4 regions of the Vibrio pomeroyi genome follow, and region 2 is predicted to be linked to each of the others. Evidence: predicted binding sites of a transcription regulator. Region 2 holds the regulator's gene; each other region holds the start of a gene.

Region 1 (3,716 bases), 890 kb from region 2:
GTAGGGCAGTACTTTTACAGATAGTTTCTAGCTCAGCTTGTGCTTGGTGAGCTTTGCTGTAAAGGATGTCGAAATCGGTATAAGGCTGAGTCGGACGTGAGTCGAATGCTTTAATGCCATATAGACCGCTTAGGCTATGGCGGAATACGTTTGATGAAACTTGGTTTTGCGCTGGAGTGCGCGATTGATCAGTTGAACTCGTTGAAACAGGTGCTGCTGCGAATGCAGGCGCTCGGCTCAATACTAGAAGCATTAGGGCCGTCGTACGGAGAAATACACTCATTCAAACTCCAAAATACAAGGTTACAAAAACGGGTAGTCAAAAGGGGTAACCAGTAACGCATAAGAGTAAAAACAGCTTAACTAAACTCACTACATATTAAATGGGGCTAGCTAAGGCAGAAACCAACTCTAACGTTTAATATCGCTTTAAAATGTGAACATATAGACAAATAATTCAAGCGTTTGTTCCGCAATTTTAAGAACTTTGAACTCGGCCAGTTTCTGATTTTATTGAAACCAATTTGGAACTTTAAACCAAGCTAAGGTTGCTCTTACCTCTCTATACTGTACCCTTGCATTATGACTGTTTAACATGAACGAAAGATGAATAATCCTGAATTTTGGCACAATAAATGGGCAGCCAACCAAATTGGTTTCCACCTTGAAGATGTAAACCCACTTCTGATTGAATTTTGGAAAAAAACCGACCCTAGCTACGAGAAGAGTGTGTTTGTCCCACTTTGTGGCAAAAGCGAAGATCTGATTTGGTTAGCGTCTAAACATGAAGAGGTTCAAGGGGTTGAGCTTAGCCAAATCGCGGTACGCGCATTTTTCTCAGAGCATTTTTACACGCCGACTGTGACTCAAATTAATGGTCAGCATGAGCTTTACCAATTCGATGAACTGAGTGTTTACACGGGTGACTACTTCACAGCGCCTATTCAGCCTGTTGACATTATTTATGACCGCGCTTCTTTAGTGGCATTGCCTGAAGAGATGCGAGTGCAGTATGTCGAGCGTTTGAAACAACTACTGAAACCGGGCGGTAAGATCCTTCTGGTGACGCTGGATTATGACCAAAGCGAAATGGCTGGGCCTCCGTTTAGCGTGCCTAAGCTAGAAATTGATCAGTTGTTCGAAGGTTATAAGATCACATTGTTGAATCAGGACATCGCAGACGATGAACATCCTAAGATTGCGAAGAAAGGGTTGTCTCGCTTCTGTGAAGAAGTGTATTTGATTGAGTCAGACGCTTAAGTTCAGTCTGCTTAGTTAAGCCAACAGATAACACCAACAAAAAGACGGGCTCGATAGCCCGTCTTTTTTATTGTTCAGATTTGAACTCGTGATTGTTCAGAATTGAATAGCAGGTTAGTAAATCACTTTCACTTTCGAAGCACTTTCAATGGCATCTTCGATTGCTGTTTCTGTGCTATTACGACGAGTTAACGCTACACCTAGACGACGGCGACCATCAATGTCAGGCTTACCAAACAGACGAACCTGCGTTTGTGGTGCGTCTAGCGCTTCTGCAAGGCCTTCAAAGCGGATATTCGTTGATGTGCCTTGGCCAAGGATTACTGCAGAGGCACAAGGGCCATACTGAGTAATTGATTTGATCGGCATACCTGTAAATGCGCGTACGTGTAGTGCAAATTCCGATGAGTCTTGAGACATCAGAGTCACTAAGCCAGTATCGTGTGGGCGAGGGGAGACTTCATTGAAGATCACGTGGTCGCCTTTAACGAACAGTTCAACACCGAAGATGCCGTGACCGCCTAGTGCGTTAACCACTTGCTCTGCCGTGTATTGCGCCGCTTTCAGAGCGTTGTCAGACATGACCTGTGGCTGCCATGATTCACGGTAGTCACCGTCTTCTTGGCGGTGACCGATAGGCGCACAGAAATGAACACCGTCGACTGCACGAACGGTTAGAAGCGTGATTTCGTAATCAAAGTCGATGAAGCCTTCAACGATCACACGACCCGCGCCAGTACGACCGCCTTCTTGTGCGTAGTCCCAAGATTTCTGGATATCTTCTTCGGTTTTGATAACGCTTTGGCCTTTGCCTGAAGAACTCATTACTGGCTTAACAACGCAAGGCATACCCACGAACTCAACAGCGGCTGAAAAATCTTCAAAGGTGTCTGCAAAGCGGTAAGGCGAAGTGCTTAGTTTCAACTCTTCAGCAGCTAAACGACGAATACCTTCGCGGTTCATCGTTAGTTTGGTTGCATTCGCCGTTGGAACAACATTTAAGCCTTGTGCTTCAAGTTCAACTAACTTGCTGGTGGCAATAGCTTCAATTTCAGGAACCACATAATCTGGTTTTTCTAGCTCAATGATAGCTTGTAGAGCATCACCATCTAACATATCTAATACATGGCTACGGTGCGCAACTTGCATTGCTGGTGCGTCTGCATAACGGTCACAAGCAATAACTTCTAAACCTAAACGTTGGCACTCGATAGCAACTTCTTTTCCGAGTTCACCTGAACCTAATAGAAGTACACGAGTAGCATTTTCACGAGTAGCAGTACCAAACATAGAAATTCCTTCCGATCTTTTGAACGATTGATTGAAAACGGGGTGATCATACTTATTTAAATGACAAAAGCAAACGTTTGCGCAGCTTGTGGCGTTAATTACAAACATAAAAAAAGCAGCCCCGTTAAATAGGGCTGCTTATTTAAATTTTTGTTAACCAGATGTACTTAGATTGCTAAGTAAGTCACTGGAATGTCGGGATTAATCGCTTCTAATGTAGATTGCGTATCCGCTAGGTGACTGATGCTGCCTTCAGCTATTTCAACCAAAGCTGCACTTTCAATTTGTTCAAAGTCGAACCCCGCCAGTTTGAGTTGAATCAATGCCACTTGCAGAGGCGGTAGGCTAGGGTTGAATGCTGCGTTTTCAGCGTAAGCACCGGTGAAAACCTCACCCGACGTCAGCTGTAGTGAAACGCCACTTAGGTTTTTGGTGTAAGGAGCGTGACTGCGGTTTAGTGCTGCTAGTGCTTCTACAACAATAGGAGTTGTTTCTTCAGTCGTGTACTTATGATCGAGCTTAGTCATTAGCCCAGTCGTCACACCTAAATCAGCAGGGCCAAAAGAGTCTGGAAGGTATTCTTGTAGTGACATCTCATCGCGTTGTGGAAGCTGAACTTTAAGCTCTTTCGCTGTGGTCAGTTCGTTCATAAACTGACGACAGTGACCACAAGGACTAAAGTTGATGGTGATATCTGAGATGCCTTGCTCGCCTTTCATCCATGCATGGCTGATTGCAGATTGCTCAGCGTGTACTGTTTGGCCAAGTTGTGCGCCAGCGATCTCAAGGTTTGCACCAAAGTACAAAGTACCAGACAAACCACGCACGATTGCACCAACGTAAAAGTCAGATAATGGAGCGTATGAATACGCAGCAGCAAAAGGAAGTAGTGCGATACGTAGTTCGTCATCTGTTAAACCACTTGCTTGAAGCAGGCTAGAGAACTGTTCTGGAGACAATGTCGCGTCAAAGTTGTCTGCTAATACGATGTCACTTAAAAGCGCTTTCATTGATGATGGAGCACTTTCCAGCGCCAGGGTAATACGACTGTTCATGTTGAATCCTTAATTGACCTTAGGCTTTAAGTTTATGCAATGCTCAGGAATTTTCTGTGATGACGATCACTATTGAATTGTTGTTGTTACATTGGCTTGCATAATTAGAGT
Region 2 (3,716 bases):
AGTAACGTAATCGTCCGCGCCCATTTCAAGGCCAACGATTTTGTCGATGCTATCCGTGCGTCCAGTAACTAAAATAATTCCAATGTCTGATTGACTGCGTAATTCGCGAGTTAGCATCAATCCATCTTCGCCTGGTAAGTTGATGTCCAGCATAATGAGATCAACGTTGTTTTCATCTAACACGTTTCTCATTTGAGCGCCGCTTTCTGCTTCGCTCACTGTGTAACCTTCGTTCTGGAAGTATCCAACCAGTTTACTGCGGGTTACCACATCATCTTCTACGACTAATACGTGATAGCTCATCTACACCACTTTTCTTATTTAATAGTTTCAGTAACTATTCTATTCATAACTAGTAACAATTCTAGTGTTACAGAAGATAAAAGCCAGAAAGATGAATCTTTTTTGATACAAGACAATCTTAAACCTTGCTATTTATCGCCCATCGCAATTCAATATAGGCATTACTACTAACGAGTAACTTTGCGTTTCGCAAATAACCTTGTTATTCAGCCTTGGTGTTTATATCCCAAATCACTTGACGATATTGAGTATGCAAACGCCGCAAGACTAAATCAGGATCCAAGAAATGAAAGATACGAAAGCGTTCAACGAGCAAAGAGCAGAAATCTACTGGTGGCTATCAAGCTTATTCGCCAAAGAGCTCACTCAAGAAGAACTCGATCACTACCACTCTGTTGAGATTCGTTCTTTCCTAACTGGTTTAGGTGAAAATGAAACACTAAAGCCTGCGATTGATAGCTTAGTTGATGCGCTAAATCGTCTGCAAACACGTGAAGACGCTCAGCTAGAACTGTCTGCTGACTTTTGTGACCTTTTCTTAAAGACGGATAAACATGGTGCCCTTCCATACGCTTCTATGTACATCGGTGAGACTGGCCTATTAAACGATAAGCCTGCAAAAGAGATGGAAGAGATCATGGCTAAACACAATTTAGTGGTTAACCAAGACCTGAAAGAGCCAGCAGACCACATTGCTATCGAACTCGATTTCCTTGGTAACTTGATCATCCGTTCTAACGAAACAGAGCTTGAAGAAGAGCTAGAGAAATCATTTGCTGTTCAACAACAGTTTATCGAGCAACAACTCCTAACTTGGGTACCAAAATTCAACGTTAAATGTCATGACGTTGATGAATTCGGTTTCTACGCTTCAGTCTCATCTCTGCTACTCGCATTCTGTCAATTGGACACTCAATATTTAGCCGGTGAATAGCTTATTGGGCGACTAAGTAAATAAATTCAGTAGAATGTGACAATTCACCCGGATTTCTGGGTGAATTTTATTGCGAGTAATTTCTAGTCAGTCTAAAATTGTGACCGCAAACGATAAAATATGAAACATTCACGAAATGCTATGCTTATTAAAGTTCAGAGCATTTCGGTGTTAAGACAAGCCGCTCATAGCGGTTTTTTGTTTTTTAGCACTTTAGTACCCAAAGAGCCCTACAAATTTAAGCTCTTAGTTAGGTAGCTTAACGGCTACTTCATTCCGTACTTTGGGAAAGTAGCTTCTAATAGGATAAAACCATGGCCACTATAAAAGATGTCGCTCGCTTAGCCGGCGTATCAACAACAACCGTTTCTCACGTAATCAACAAAACACGTTTTGTTGCAGAAGCGACTCAAGAAAAAGTAAACAAAGCCGTAGATGAACTGAACTATGCACCAAGCGCGGTTGCTCGTAGTTTGAAGTGCAATACAACACGCACTATCGGCATGCTTGTTACTCAATCAACCAACCTATTCTTCTCTGAAGTTATCGATGGTGTTGAGAGCTACTGCTACCGTCAAGGTTACACTTTGATTCTGTGTAACACGGGTGGTATCTATGAGAAGCAACGTGACTACATTCGAATGCTTGCAGAGAAACGTGTAGATGGCATCTTAGTTATGTGTTCAGACCTAACTGAAGAACTAAGAGAGATGTTAGATCGTCACGCTGACATCCCTAAAGTGATTATGGACTGGGGCCCAGAGAGTTCTCAAGCTGACAAGATCATCGATAACTCTGAAGAAGGTGGCTACCTAGCAACCAAATACCTTATTGAGCGCGGTCACTCTAAGATTGCTTGTTTAAGTGGCCACTTAGACAAAGCGGCCTGTGTAGAACGTATCGCAGGCTACAAACGCGCACTCAATGAAGCTAAGATTACTGCCGATGACAACATGATCATTGAAGGTAACTTCGAGTGTGATACTGCTGTTCTTGCTGCAGAGCAAATCGTTGACATGAAAGATCGCCCAACAGCAGTATTCTGTTTCAACGATACAATGGCGCTGGGCTTAATGAGCCGATTGCAAGAAAAAGGCATTCGTATCCCTGAAGATATTTCAGTCATTGGTTACGACAACATCGAACTAGCTGAGTACTTCTCTCCACCGTTAACAACGGTTCACCAACCTAAACGTCGTGTTGGTAAGAATGCATTCGAGATTTTATTAGAACGTATAAAAGATAAAGATCACGAGAAGCGTGTCTTCGAAATGCACCCTGAGATTGTTGAACGAAGTACAGTTAAAACGTTAAATTAATTGATAAAACGAGTTTTATTTCATTAAGCGCACCTTTGGGTGCGCTTTTTTTATCAACAACTATAATGAACCTATATGCACAACAGAAAGATCATTAATTGAAGCAATGTCACATTTTGAAATAACAAGTGTGAGCCTCATTCAACAAAAACTTTATTCTATTCAATCAGTCACGCACAGGGCAAACCACTTGAAAAAGTGGGACGCAAAGCTTCCGGCCTAAACCACTCGTTGGTATGGTAGCGGGGTTACCGATGGCAAAATGCAGTAACTACTGACAATTTAGTAATTTACAGCCTATTGACAATTTAATTGCAACATTTTGCTAATCTCTCGGACCTGCTTATTTGGTGGCGTAGTTCAAATACACCGAGATAAATAACATGGATAAACCGATACTAAAGGACTCAATGAAGTTATTTGAGCCCCTAGGAAAAATTAAGTCACGCTCAATGTTTGGTGGATTCGGTCTTTTTGCTGATGACACTATGTTTGCTCTGGTTGTTAATGACCAGTTGCATATACGGGCAGACAAATGCACAACGAAGCAATTCGAACAACAAGGGTTTCAACCGTACGTCTACAAAAAACGTGGTTTCCCTGTCGTTACTAAATATTTCGCTTTGCCTGAAGGCCTGTGGCAAGACCAAGAGAAAATCTTGGAACTCGCAACAACGTCTCTGGGTTTTGCTAAAGAAGAAAAAGCTGAACAGTCTTCTGCTAAGCCAACTCGACTCAAAGATCTGCCGAATCTTCGACTCGCCACTGAGCGTATGTTGAAAAAAGCAGGAATCGATTCCGTTGAACGTTTATATGAATCTGGCTCTGTAAACGCCTTTAACGCCATCAAGGAATCGCATGCGTCCTCTGTCAGTATTGAATTACTGTGGGCGCTAGAAGGTGCGATCAATGGAACACATTGGTCTGTTATACCGCAGCAGCGTCGTGAAGAGCTTATCAATCGCGTCAATTAACTTTGTCAGTTCAAACTACTTATATAACTAAGCCGCATTTTTTGCGGCTTTTTTTATATCTGTTGAAAGTTAATCTATGCTTTGCCTGTCTATCTATACTAATGGTATGCATTGAAAATTAGAGGAAGTATCAATGAGTAAGAAAATGATATTGGGTATTGTGTTGGTCGTAACCATCATATTGTT
Region 3 (3,716 bases), 520 kb from region 2:
TTGTACAATATCCCCTTCTTGAGGATATTCATGACCTGTACCTTGTGAGTCGAAGAACCAACTCTTAGGCTGTACAGGCTTATGGAAGCGCTTTGCTGCCACACAATAGAGTGCCAATTCAGCTTGGCGAGGCTCAGACAGTTCTAAGCCAGAAATTTGTTCTTTGAAGGTTTGGTATGAAGATGCGTCATCAACGGTGAATTCATTATCTCGAAACGCGCAGTCCACCAGCTTATTGCGGACCAGATTCGTTTTGAAAATCATATCCTCTCCGAGGTTTAGCATTAATGAACATTGCTGCTCATCGTAATACCAACTCCATGTATCGCTAGGTTTAAGCATCATTTCGTCTCACACTGTTGAACCATTCCATTAGGTAAAACGCAAAATTACCTTCAATTACAGTAATTTTACTGAGCAATAGGCAAAAAAAAAGAGGAAATGAATTCCTCTTTTTTGTCGCTTTTCTCTACAACTCAGTGAGTTACAGTGTCTCTTTTATTAAGACGATGCCAGATTGTCGCTTTTCAGAAATAAAAGCGTCTTGCCGCTTAAAGATTTTTAACGATGTCGCCTACAAGGCCTGGACCTTTGTAAATGAAACCAGAGTAAACTTGTACAAGCTTAGCGCCTGCCATCATTTTCTCTTTTGCAGCAACATACGAATCAACACCACCTACCCCGATGATCGGCAGTTGGTCACCAAGCTCTTGATAAAGTTTACGAACAACTTCAGTACTGCGAGATTGAACTGGACGTCCGCTTAGACCACCCGCTTCGTCGCAATGCTTCATTCCTTCAACGATTGAACGATCCAATGTTGTGTTTGTTGCGATCACACCATCGATCTTATTTTTGATCAATGATTCACAAATTTGGCTGATTTCATCGTCACTTAGATCCGGAGCAATCTTAAGAGCAAGAGGAACATATTTACCATGCTTCTCTTCTAGTTCAGATTGTTTCGTTTTCAGTTCAGACAATAGATCGTCTAGTGCTTCGCCATATTGAAGAGAACGAAGCCCTGGAGTGTTTGGTGAAGAGATGTTCACAGCAATGTAACCAGCGTATTGATATACCTTCTCCATACAGATCAAGTAATCTTCAGCGCCCTTTTCAATTGGTGTGTCTTTGTTCTTACCGATGTTGATGCCTAAGATGCCGTCGTAGTTCGACTTCTTAACATTCTCAACAAGGTTATCAACGCCGAGGTTATTAAAGCCCATGCGGTTGATGATGCCTTCAGCTTCAACAAGACGGAACAAACGAGGTTTGTCGTTACCCGCTTGCGGACGAGGAGTAACAGTCCCTACTTCTACGAAACCAAAACCCATTGCGCCAAATGCATCGATACATTCGCCGTTTTTATCTAAGCCAGCCGCAAGGCCAACTGGGTTTTTAAAAGTAAGACCCATGCACTCTACAGGTCGGTGAGGTAATTGTTGGCGATACAAAAGATCAATAGGTGTACCTGTGAAGCGTTTGAAATTTTGAATTGCAAGATCATGTGCCTTTTCGGCATCAAGTTGGAAAAAGCCAGTTCTGGCTAGACGGTAAAGCATTGTGCCTCCGATAGAAAAAAGCCCCGTGTAAACGGGGCGATATTATTTACTTATTTACCCAACTATTCAATCTATTACTGACTGTAAGGGTAAGATAATCGAGTTTGCTAACGAATGAGGTTCATTATTAAGCAAACGTTACCGTTTCAAGCCCAGATTATCTTTTAGGAATGTTCCTTATACCTGTTCTGCCATCAGCTCACTGATACTGTGATACTTGTACGAATAGTTAATTTATCGAGAACTGTTTAACCAAACGAAAAAGGCAGACCTAATGGCCTGCCCTTATAGTTTTTCGTTTCTATCTAACTATTAGTCTTTCGACATACAGTTTAGATTCAGTAACATCAACTCACGTAACGCCACTGAGAACTTAGCAAACTCATGAACAGAACCCACTTTGAATTCGTTCAAGATGCTTTCCCAACGATGTAGAGAAACTGAGTTGCTTTCCATCCAGTCGTCCAATGCTTTAATAACATCTAAGTCTGAACCACAACCACAGTTAAGAACTTGGCCAGTTAACTGACGTTGCTGCCAATCCAGATCTTCTCTGAATGCAGCACGTGCCAGCGCTTGCCAGTTGTTGTCTACCGCTTGGCCATTGATTTGCTTCAAGAACCAGTGCAGAGACAAACGGTCGCCAAGGTTGAAGTAAAGCTTAGACGCTTGCTGTACTGTTTTACCCGTTTCACGAGCCACTGTGGATATATCCAGTGCTGAGTACAAGCTAGACAAACGAGCCACTGAATTCGCCAGTTCTGCTGTTACACCCTGGTCAATCCATACCTGAGCCATTGCTTGATGCTCTTCTACTTCTGAAGCTACTAGGTTTTCATCCAACTTCTCAGTAATAGCAACCACATCACCTTGGTATAGCTCAATCAACGCGTTGACTGATTGTTTGCCAGTACGGTTTCTTAGCAACCAACGCGCTAGACGACGCAATGTGCGGCGCACGTGGTAAAGCAACTCGTATTGAGCTTCAGAACTTGAGATATTGTCCAGTTCACGAATGCTCTTAAGCACTTTGCCCAAGCCGTAGATCTCACGAGATGCCGCGTAAGCATTCGCAATATCAACAATGTTTGCGCCCGTCTCTTCTTGCAAACGAGTCACAAAGTTACAGCCCATCTCGTTAACCATTTGGTTTGCAAGGGCTGTCGCAATGATCTCAGCACGCAGTGGATGGTTATCCATGTGTTGAGAATAGTTACGGCGTAACTCGGTTGGGAAGTATTGCATTAACTGTTGAGCATGGAACTCATCATTCGCAATATCATCACTCACAAGATCTTCTTTCAGTACCATTTTGCCGTAAGCGATCAATACTGATAGTTCAGGTCTTGTTAGTGCTTGGCCTTGCTTCTCACGTTCTAGAAGCGTTTCGTCATCTGGGATGTATTCCAAACCACGATCCAAGTACCCTGCTTTCTCCATTGTGTGGATGAAGCGGATTTGCTCTTTCACTAAGCCAACACCTTGATGCTCAGTAACAGAGATAGACTCAGCTTGGCAGTACGCATCATCTAATACGATTTCGCCAACTTCGTCTTCCATTGACTCAAGCACTTGGTTACGTTGCTTAACAGTAAGATCACCGTTCGATACTAAGCCATTCAAGAAGATCTTAATGTTTACTTCGTTATCCGAACAGTCAACACCACCAACGTTATCAACGAAATCGGTATTAACTCGACCGCCAGTAAGAGCGTATTCGATACGACCCAGTTGAGTCATACCTAAGTTACCGCCTTCACCAACTACCTTAGCTTTCAGGTCACGGCCATCGATACGTAGAACGTCATTTGCACGGTCACCCACATCAGTATGAGTCTCGTTTGAAGACTTAACGTAAGTACCGATACCGCCATTCCAAAGTAGATCAACTTGCATAGACAAGATCGCTTTGATCAAGTCATTCGGCGCCATTGATGCTTTCTTGGTACCCAGCATTTTCTGAATTTCAGGCGTTAGAGAGATAGACTTCGCTCGACGAGAGAAGATGCCACCACCTTGAGAAATCAGTTCTTTATTGTAATCTTCCCAGCTTGAGCGAGGCAGATTAAACAGACGATCACGCTCTACCCAGCTTGAAGCTGAATCTGGATTCGGGTCAATGAAGATGTGCATGTGGTTAAACGCAGCTTGCAT
Region 4 (3,716 bases), 240 kb from region 2:
ATATTGGCTGTGTCAGCATTACTATTGGGTAATAGCCTGACCATTAGCTCAGTACACGCTGAAGAGCTGAGCTTCGAACAATATGTAGAAAAACTAAAGCAACAAGGCCGTGAAGAAGGCGTTTCTGAAGCGATCATTGATGAAGCCTTTGATGGTGTAACGTTTAAGCCAAGAGCGGTGAAAGCCGACAAAAACCAACCTGAGAAGAAGCTGACTCTGGATGAATACATTCCACGAGCGGTACCAGATTGGAAAGTGAAGCAAGCCCGCTCGCTTTATAAGAAGCATTACACAGCGCTAAAGCGTATTGGTGATGAATATGGTGTTCAACCAAGATTCATTGTCGCGCTATGGGGCGTTGAGAGTAACTTTGGTAAGTTCACTGGTAACTACAGTGTTATCGATGCGCTAACGACCATGGCTTACGAAGGACGCAGAGAAGCGTTTTTCCGCAGCGAAGCAATGGCGGCGTTGAAGATTCTTGATCAAGGCCATATTACACCAAAAGAGATGAAAGGCTCTTGGGCTGGTGCTATGGGGCAACCTCAGTTTATGCCAAGCTCATTCTTAGCGTTTGCCGCTGATGGTAATGGCGACGGTAAGAAAGACATTTGGGGTACTGAAGAAGATGTGTTTGCTTCGGCAGCCAATTACCTTAGCCAATCAGGTTGGGATGATAAGTACACTTGGGGCCGTCAGGTTCACGTACCGTCAACCGTGTCTATTGATTTGCAAGGCCGAACTGAAGACAAAGCGAAGTACCTAAAAGAGTGGTCTGAACTTGGTATTAAGCGCTACGACGATCGCCCATTGCCGACGCTTGATGAAGACATTAAAGCTTGGTTGATTATGCCGGATGACGAAGCGGGTCGTTCGTACCTCATTTACAACAACTACAATGTGTTAATGAAGTGGAATCGTTCTTACTACTTTGCTTTGGCAGTTAGCCACCTAGCAGACAGAATTAAGTTTAATTAATCGGCCTAATTTGATTAGCAGACTTAATTTGATTAATAGACCTAGCTTGCTTTGATAGCAATTGGCCTACCATAGGCAGAACGAACTAAAGGACTCTTCGGAGTCCTTTTTGATTTTATATTTCAGAGATTTAAGAAGGTGGTCTTGTGCTAACAGATAGAGCTGCACAGATGGTGATATTCCATGCATTAATTAAGCATGATGGCTTTACCAGTGCTGCGAAAAGCTTGAACGTTTCGGTGTCTCATATCAGTAAACAAGTTGCTTTGCTTGAAGACTCCATTGGCATCAAGCTGGTACAACGAACCACACGTAGTCTAACGCTGACCGAAGCTGGGGAAGTGTTCTATCAGCACTGTGAGCAACTGTTTAACACGGTAAAAGCGGCTCAAATGGATATGGATAGCCAGCGTGATGACATTTCTGGAATATTGCGTGTTGGGTTGTCACAGTCATTTGGTACTTTGCACATCATTCCTGCGATTGATCAGCTCAGACAGCTTTATCCTCAGTTGAGAATCGAGGTCCACTTGTTTGACTACAAGGTGGATATGATTGAAGAGCGATTGGATCTCTGGATCACCAATAACGAAGACCTGCCTGAAGGGTACATTGCGCAGCGATTAGCTGACAGTCAGTTTGTGGTTGCAGCATCGCCGGATTATCTGATTAAAGCAGGGACGCCACATGTACCTTCTGACCTGATTGACCATAACTGTCTTATCTATCGTAGCCGAGAGCGAGATTACACCTCGTGGGCGTTTGATAATGGCCAAGAGAATCTTAGCGTTAAAGTAGCGGGCGATTACTCGGTGGACTTAGCAGAGGCAGTACGCGATGCAGCGGTATCAGGGTGGGGAGTGGCTTACTTAGCAACTTACCTAGTTAAGGAAGAGTTTAGAACGGGCAAATTAATTCAAGTTTTGCCTGAATGGCGCGCTAGCCAATTAATGCCATTTTATGCCGTGTATCCGAGTCGAAAGAACATGCCGAAGAAGCTTTCTGCGGTGATTGAGTTCATCAAAGATCATATCGGATCGCCGACGTACTGGGATGAAAACCTGAAAACTTGCGTTGAACTGCATCGCTAACTGTTTCCAAATCTATAAATATAATTTCCATATGGAAAAAGTATGGTTTTTAATCAAACTTAATTATTAAAATTCAATAACTTAATTTATATCATCACTCAAAGGTGATTACCCCAACATCACGTTAACAACCACCACTTGCCGCAAACGATTTCCTCTATAGAATGCGTCGCCTTTCCTATCTACAACTTTTAGGTTGACGCACATGGCTTCGCTACTTGGAATTATCACTATTTTAGTTGCCGCTTGGTTACTATCTACGGACAGAAAAAATATTCCACTAAGAACAGTCTCTTTGGCTTTCTTATTACAAATCTCATTCGCGCTGTTGGTTCTGTATGTACCAATGGGTAAAGAAGCGTTGAATGCAGCCACAGGTGCGGTATCTAGCTTGATCAACTACGGTCAAGAGGGGATTAACTTCCTATTTGGTGGCCTTACGAATAACGGTTTCGTTTTCGCGATTAACGTTCTAGGCATCATTATCTTTTTCTCTGCACTGATCTCGGGTTTGTACCACATCGGCTTTATGCCAAAGGTGATCAACCTTATCGGTGGCGCGCTGCAGAAGTTCTTGGGCACAGGTCGTGCCGAGTCACTGTCTGCGACAGCAAATATCTTCGTTGGCATGATTGAAGCGCCATTGGTGGTTAAGCCTTACTTGAAGCACATGACAGACTCACAACTGTTTGCTGTGATGGTGTGTGGTTTGGCTTCTGTCGCTGGTGGTACGCTAGTGGGTTATGCATCGCTTGGTGTTGACCTAAATTATCTGATCGCTGCGGCATTCATGTCTGCACCTGCGGGTCTATTGATGGCTAAGATCTTAGTGCCAGGTAGCGCTGATGACGCTCAAGAAAATATTGAGTCTGATGTTGAAATTCCACGAGCAACAAACGTAGTTGAGGCAATGGCAGATGGGGCTATGTCTGGACTTCGTATTGCCGTTGCGGTGGGTGCGACACTTCTAGCCTTTATCAGTGTGATTGCAATGCTGAATGGCTTATTAGGTATTGTTGGCGGTTGGTTTGGCGTAAACCTAAGCTTTGAACTGATCCTAGGTTATGTGTTCGCACCCGTTGCATGGCTGATCGGTGTGCCATGGTCTGAGGCTGTGGTTGCAGGTTCACTGATCGGTAACAAGATTGTCGTGAACGAGTTCGTGGCCTTCATCCAGCTAATGGATGCTAAAGAAGCGCTAAGTGAACACTCACAAGCGATCGTGACTTTCGCTCTATGTGGTTTTGCTAACATCTCAACAATGGCGATTCTAATTGGTGGCTTGGGCAGCTTGGTACCAGAGCGTCGCTCTTTCATCTCACAATACGGCTTTAAAGCAATTTGTGCAGGTGTGTTTGCCAACCTAATGAGTGCAGCGATTGCTGGTGTGGTGCTGTCTCTGTAGCTAGATGATAAGTACCGAGTGGATGAGTCAGTCACTTTATTTCCCCGATAGTAAAGTGACTGATTAATCACAATAATATTCGGTTAGCACGAAAAAGAGAGCCTATAGTTTAATGACGTAGGCTTTCTTGTTTCAGCAAATAGGTTTGTGTCACAGGGTGTGGTACAAATTTTTAGGGGCACAAATGGATTTGTCGATTACTTCTTCTTTGGCGTTAATTGGACTCTTGTCTTTAGCTTGTC

The links. Region 2 encodes PurR, which represses purine synthesis genes. Its sites were predicted from a motif close to TNANGNAAACGTTTNCNTNA; they were not measured.
Region 1: purT (formate-dependent phosphoribosylglycinamide formyltransferase) is a predicted target of PurR. The motif match lies at 2,616-2,635, and genes of this name have one in related genera.
Region 3: pyrD (quinone-dependent dihydroorotate dehydrogenase) is a predicted target of PurR. The motif match lies at 1,690-1,709, and genes of this name have one in related genera.
Region 4: OCV12_RS11615 (NupC/NupG family nucleoside CNT transporter) is a predicted target of PurR. The motif match lies at 2,209-2,228, and genes of this name have one in related genera.

Annotation. Positions count from the first base shown of each region.
Region 1 covers NZ_AP025506.1:1,543,641-1,547,356, forward strand. Annotated here, with positions in the region: gene OCV12_RS06895 (RelA/SpoT domain-containing protein) at 1-283, opposite strand, end outside; gene OCV12_RS06900 (thiopurine S-methyltransferase) at 607-1,260, shown strand; gene purT (formate-dependent phosphoribosylglycinamide formyltransferase) at 1,375-2,550, opposite strand; gene cdd (cytidine deaminase) at 2,718-3,605, opposite strand.
Region 2 covers NZ_AP025506.1:2,430,499-2,434,214, forward strand. Annotated here, with positions in the region: gene torR (two-component system response regulator TorR) at 1-303, opposite strand, end outside; gene torD (molecular chaperone TorD) at 590-1,237, shown strand; gene purR (HTH-type transcriptional repressor PurR) at 1,552-2,556, shown strand; cyclic di-GMP riboswitch class I at 2,727-2,812, shown strand; gene OCV12_RS10635 (TfoX/Sxy family DNA transformation protein) at 2,940-3,530, shown strand; gene OCV12_RS10640 (TVP38/TMEM64 family protein) at 3,664-3,716, shown strand, end outside.
Region 3 covers NZ_AP025506.1:1,915,291-1,919,006, forward strand. Annotated here, with positions in the region: gene OCV12_RS08715 (cell division protein ZapC) at 1-345, opposite strand, end outside; gene pyrD (quinone-dependent dihydroorotate dehydrogenase) at 552-1,562, opposite strand; gene OCV12_RS08725 (NAD-glutamate dehydrogenase) at 1,875-3,716, opposite strand, start outside.
Region 4 covers NZ_AP025506.1:2,674,585-2,678,300, reverse strand. Annotated here, with positions in the region: gene OCV12_RS11625 (lytic murein transglycosylase) at 1-978, shown strand, start outside; gene OCV12_RS11620 (LysR family transcriptional regulator) at 1,149-2,069, shown strand; gene OCV12_RS11615 (NupC/NupG family nucleoside CNT transporter) at 2,275-3,474, shown strand; gene OCV12_RS11610 (cation:proton antiporter) at 3,659-3,716, shown strand, end outside.